2 regions of the Anaeromassilibacillus sp. SJQ-1 genome follow, and region 1 is predicted to be linked to the other one. Evidence: predicted binding sites of a transcription regulator. Region 1 holds the regulator's gene; the other holds the start of a gene.
What was found. The regulator LexA, encoded in region 1, represses DNA repair genes until DNA is damaged. The targets are predictions, from matches to a motif close to CNAACANNTGTTNG.

Region 2: a site for LexA is predicted at 1,538-1,551, ahead of recA (recombinase RecA). Genes of this name have one in related genera too.

The regions. Positions count from the first base shown of each region.
Region 1 covers NZ_JBKEIV010000009.1:35,271-38,425, forward strand. Annotated here, with positions in the region: gene ACGCCZ_RS01935 (peptidoglycan DD-metalloendopeptidase family protein) at 302-1,039, opposite strand; gene lexA (transcriptional repressor LexA) at 1,572-2,198, shown strand; gene ACGCCZ_RS01945 (cyclase family protein) at 2,286-2,870, opposite strand; gene ACGCCZ_RS01950 (5'-methylthioadenosine/adenosylhomocysteine nucleosidase) at 2,972-3,155, opposite strand, start outside.
Region 2 covers NZ_JBKEIV010000048.1:29,784-32,938, reverse strand. Annotated here, with positions in the region: gene ACGCCZ_RS13840 (hypothetical protein) at 856-1,119, shown strand; gene recA (recombinase RecA) at 1,648-2,823, shown strand; gene ACGCCZ_RS13830 (regulatory protein RecX) at 2,851-3,155, shown strand, end outside.

The DNA of each region.
Region 1 (3,155 bases):
AGTTATGGTAACGTTCAGTGTCCATTTCATGAATAAACTGTAAAGGATTCACCAAACAGCCGAATTCCCATCCAACTTGATCGCCACCCCATCCATCAACAGGATTCCAGACCTATTTTGGAATCAGTACTTTTCTTTCTATGTTTAGTGTATCACAATTTCTATAATAACTCCAGAAACATTCTTGTAATTTTTATGAATTTATTCTAATTTTCATTTATGATAAACACAAAAAAGCAGAGTTCCGGGGAAAATCCCTTTCGCTCTGCTTTTTGTGCCCCTAAGCGCTGACGGGGGCGCCTTATTCAAAAATAGTCAATGGATCAATCCATTTTCCCGACTTCTTGACTGCAAAATGCAGATGTGGATCGTCCGCACTCTCGCATGGAGTGGTACCAACTGTACCAATTTTCTGGCCTGCTTTTACCGTGTCCCCTGCCTTAACATCCATGGTTTCCAATCCGCAATAACAGCCGCCGATCTCACCATGCTCAATATATACCACATTGCCAAATAGATCGTCATGATATGCATTTTTAACGGTTCCATCCGCGATCGCCGTTACTTCGTCTCCCAGTTCTGCGGCAAAATCTACACCTGCATGTGCGCGCCAATCCTTCATCGTTTTGGAATAGATAAGATCTTCGATACTAAATTTTTGTACCACAGTATCTCCGACTGGATAGGAAAATGTCTCCGGGACCGTTGTCGTCTTGACAACCGGTTCCTCTGAGGAAACAGGCGCCTTCGAAGCTGGCGCTTGGCTACTTGGAGCGGCACTCGACGGCGTTGATGAGGACACCGCTGAACGACTGCTCTGTGGTACTTCTAGCACCCCGCTTACCGCCTCATTAGCCGGAAAGGCGGTTGTCTGGCTGCTGGATGGGACGTCCTCCTCCGGTGTTGCATAGTTAATGACGCTATCGTACGTCGTCCAGGCGGCCACACCGATGGCAATTAAACAGACGCCCAGAGCAATGTAAAAGCCTTTGGAAGACCCGCCGGATGAATGGTTCTTCTGATAATGGTTATTAGTCATTCGTTGCACCTCCGAGTCTATTTTTGCCACCTATTCCGGGGAATATGCGGTAAATGTAAAAATAGACGTTCCATCCCCATTCCAGAAAACACGAAAAAAGACCGAACCCTTTCGGATTCGGTCTTTCTTCTTAGCTTGAGGGGTATATTGAGGAGGGTAGAACATGTATCAAGTTCTGGTGCGGCTCCATTGCTTGATTACGAGTTTTATTATACTCACTTTACCTCTTTCAGTTGTTACGATGCTATGAATATTCTTTAAACTATTTCAGTAGATTTTTTGAACGATTTTCCGTGTGTTTTGCCAAAAATTGCTGGTTTCAAAAGAAATCTTCGGAAACTTTTGCAAACAAACGTTTACATTTTTCAATTGGTTGTGTTATAATATAGGAGATGAATCGATGGGTGAAATGAGGTTCATAAGAATCCGTTTCCACCTACTTTTATTTGAAATACTGTGCAGAGGATGGATTCTTTAATCCCTTCCCAGTGGATTGTCTATTTTTCCAAATCCTCTATAAAATCTTCTGCAAATGATTATAAGGAAGCTGCACCAGGAAAGTGAGGATGCAAACATGTTGACAGAAAGCCAAAAAAAAGTATACGATTACTTAAAGAGCCGTGCACAGGGGGGCCTTCCACCGACGGTACGGGAAATCTGCAAGGCAACTGGATTGAAGTCTACTTCCAGTGTTCATGCACATCTGAAAACATTGGAACGAGAAGGCTATATCAGCCGAGACGCCGGGCTTAACCGCGCCATTCACCTCGCGGGAGAACAACCCACCATGCAAGTTCCTGTAGTCGGCCGTGTGGCGGCTGGACAGCCGATTTTAGCTGTAGAGGAAGTGGAGGGGTACGTCCCCTTCTGCCCTCCCAACCAGAATGCCGATGAGTATTTTGCCTTGCGCGTCCGCGGGGAAAGTATGAAGTGTGCTGGAATTTTGGACGGGGATCTCGTAGTTGCGCGCAAAGTTTCTACTGCCGAAGACGGCGAGATGATTGTAGCGCTGATTGAAGATGAAGCTACCGTTAAGTATCTGTACCGGGAAGCAGACCGTATTCGCTTACAACCCGATAACCCCGACTATGAGCCCATTTATGCAACCGATGTGGCAGTAATCGGAAAAGTCGCCGCGGTCATTCGTTATTATAAATGAAGCGTACTTCCATTTTCATAAAGGAATCGAGAAAAGGCGCAGTTCCTGTGTGATAGAGGGGAACTGCGCCTTGTTTCATTTTTTAGGTCAATCCAGTTCATCCAATAAAACAGCCCGAACCGGAGAAGCTTCGGCCCCTTTTAGAAAAAGAGGGAATGCAAGCAATGTATAAGTTCCTTCTTCGACCTGTGATAAATCTAATCCCTCTAGAATGGGTATTTCTGCACTGAGTAATTCCACATGCGGCCCCTCTTCTGCATGAGGCGCGCCGATGCTCCATGCATCTGTTCCCACCAGTGTGACACCCGCGGATGCCAGTGCAAATGCAGCGCTGGTGGATAAAAAGGCCTCTCCCTCGCCTTTAAACAGCAGCATCTTCTCACAATAGGGCATGATGCGGTCAATGTCCGCGCCAGTGACAATTCCTTGTGCGGCTACTACCGTACAACGCCCCACAAAACGGGAGAGTTCCATCTCATCCACGGTTTTTCCGTCGTCGATAAAGTGACGTGGCGCGTCCACATGAGTAGCTGAGTGGCAACCTGTATAGAAGCCGGAGAGATTGTAGGAGTCCCCCAGCTCCATCCGGCGCACCAACTCCCGGCGTGGCACGGGATCTCCTGGATAAACCGGTGTAGAAAATAGCTCCCGCGAAATGTCAATGACCTTCATCCTTCTCCGCCTCCTTCCTTTTCTTGTAATATTTTTGTAATATTTTGAAAGAAATAGACCATCTAGTTTGTCTTATCAATAGGGAATTCTTGCTTGCCGCTTTATTTGGCCTTTTCCAGCATTGGAAGCGCTGTACAAAGCAGCTCTGTGGTCTGATGTGCAGCAAAGGTTGAAAATTGTTCGTAGTCAACTCCGGCATTGCTGTCAGCATTATCCGAGATACAACGAACCGCTGTATATTCGGTTCCGTTGATATAGCATACTTGGGCAATGCTCCCGCTTTCC
Region 2 (3,155 bases), on a different contig from region 1:
CCCTGCTTGCCAATAGGCAAATCCGGCGAACTACCATAATGGTTCCCTTCATTTACCTAAAAATGTAGGGAAGGCCTGCAACGGATGTCAAGACGATCTGCCCTGCTTGCCAATAGGCAAATCTGGCGAACTACCATAATGGTTCCCTTCATTTACCTAAAAATGTAGGGAAGGTCTGCAACGGATGTCAAGACGATCTGCCCTGCTTGCCAATAGGCAAACTTGGCGAACTACCGTAATGGTTCACTCCATTTGCCTATAAAATGTAGGGAAGGCCTGCGACGATTGTCAAGACGATCTGCCCTGCTTGCCAATAGGCAAACTTGGCGAACTACCGTAATGGTTCACTCCATTTACCTATAAAATGTAGGGAAGGCCTGCGACGGATGTCAAGACGATCTGCCCTGCTTGCCAATAGGCAAATCTGGCAACTACCATAATGGTTCCCTTCATTTACCTAAAAATGTAGGTAAGGCCTGCAACGGATGTCAAGACGATCTGCCCTGCTTGCCAATAGGCAAACTTGGCGAACTACCGTAATGGTTCACTCCTTTTGCCTATAAAATGTAGGGAAGGCCCGCAGCGGATGTCAAGACGATCTGCCCTGCTTGCCAATAGGCAAACCTGGCAAACTACCGTAATGGTTCCCTTCATTTACCTAAAAATGTAGGTAAGGCCTGCGACGGATGTCAAGACAACCTGCCTTGTTTGCCTAATAGGCAAACCCGGATAACTGTCGTAATGGTTCCCTTCATTTATCTATAAAATGTAGGGAAGGCCTGCGACGATTGTCAAGGCAATCTGCTTTTTTACCTAATCGGCAAATCCAGTTATCTATCGTAATGGTTAGCCCCATTGGCTTATAAAAAATATAAGAAAGACCTACGACAATTATCAGGATCCTTTATACTGGAGTCAAAGGGAGCGGAGAGAAACAGTCGGGAAAATAGCGCTTTTCCATTCTGTATCGAACAAAAAAGGAATACAAAAAATGGGGAGAATATATTTTCACAGGATAAAACAGGTGAATCGGTGCCACCCAAAGAGCAAAACGAAGGGACATTATTGGGTAAAGAACCGATTGCTTGTGAACAACAAGTTTATATTCGCTATCGGTAACATTTTAAGATCTTTCTATGGTGGTTTTGACCGCAGGAGTTACATATACAGGTTTCCATCGTAAAAGAAAAAAGCTGGCTGATAGGCTTTTACACGAACGCCAATGATCCTAGAAGATGTCGTCAAACCGATACCGAATCATGATGCGTAGAAAACAACAGAGAGGATGAATCCAAACGGTCTGTTGGGCACTGAAACTTTATATGGATATAGACTAGGGGGACTCTCCTTTTGCATAGAACGCTTGAGATAGAAACCCGGGCAAATCTTTGTTCGAAATTGTTCGGAATCCATTGCTTTTCTTTGAAAAATACGATATAATAACCTCACACACGAAGCGGGAATCGACGATATCCGCTTCATAGAAGAACGATGGAATCCTTGATGAAAAACAAAGTCCGTTTTTCATCGGATTTGTGAAACAATCGTCCGTTTTGTGTTCGTCAATTTTATGTCATAAAAGCTGTCATTTTAAGACGCCGGAACGTTTTCCGGCGTTTTTCCAATCAAAAGACCGGAGGGAATCAAATGGCCATCGATAAAAGTCGCGGCGCAGCTGCGGGAAAAACCATGGATAAAAAGGCGGCGCTGGAGACAGCGCTTGCGCAGATTGAAAAGCAGTTTGGCAAGGGCGCGGTGATGCGTCTTGGCCAGAATGAGGCCATGCATGTAGAAGCGATTCCCACGGGTTCGCTTTCTTTGGATCTGGCGCTTGGCATCGGTGGGTTGCCGCGCGGCCGTATTGTCGAGATTTACGGGCCGGAGAGTTCCGGTAAAACCACCTTGGCCCTGCATTGTATCGCGGAGGGACAAAAGAACGGCGGGAATGCGGCATTTATCGACGTGGAGCATGCGCTTGATCCGGTGTATGCCCGTGCGCTCGGCGTGGATGTAGATGGATTGCTGGTGTCCCAGCCGGATACCGGTGAACAGGCGTTGGAGATTACAGAGGCACTGGTACGCTCCGGCGCGATCGACGTAATTGTTGTCGACTCCGTAGCAGCGTTGGTGCCGCGTGCGGAAATTGAAGGGGAGATGGGCGACAGCCATGTTGGGCTTCAAGCGCGCCTGATGAGCCAAGCACTGCGCAAGTTGGCGGGCGCGATCTCGAAATCGAACTGTGTGGCGATTTTTATCAACCAGCTGCGTGAGAAAGTAGGCGTGATGTATGGCAACCCGGAGGTTACCCCTGGCGGCCGTGCATTGAAGTTCTATTCCTCGGTGCGTATCGACATTCGCCGGGTCGAAACCCTCAAAAATGGCACGGAGCAGATCGGTTCGCGTACCCGCGCGCGCGTGGTGAAGAATAAGATTGCGCCGCCGTTCCGCGAGGCGGAGTTCGATGTCATGTACGGCCGCGGCATTTCGCGCGAGGGAGAACTGCTGGACCTTGCGGTTAAGCTCGACATTGTGCAGAAGAGCGGCGCTTGGTTCTCCTATAAACAGGAGCGTTTGGGACAGGGGCGCGACAATGTTAAAACCCTGTTTGCTACGAATAAAGAGCTTGCAGATGAAATTGAACAGCAGGTCCGTGATAATATCGGCGCTCTGTATGCGAAGTCGGCAGTTCCCATGCCAAATGCATCGCCTGCAAAGCCGTTGGAGGTTCCAGCTGCTTCTACGCCTGCGGCAGAGCCGGCCAAACCGGCGGCTTCCCGGGCTGGAAGTGCGAAGATCGACATAGAGGCTGACGACGTAGAATAAACATAAGCATAAAAGGATGGGGATCGTTTGCTGATTACTGCGATGGAACCGCGCCGGAAACGCTTGACAGCTCTGTTTTTAGATGGAGAGTTCGCCGTGAAACTGGATACGGAGACGCTCCTGCAATCCGGTTGGCGGGTGGGAATGGAGATGGACGACGAGGCGTTACACCAGCTCATCCAGCGCAGCGATACGCATCGGGCGCAGGAAAAGGCGCTCTATCTGTTGGAGCACCGCAGCCACTCCAAAAAGGAACTGACGGAGAAAATTTCCCGTACGGCAGGCCGGGATGCGGCAGAACATGCCGCGCAGCGGATGGAAGAGCTCGGCCT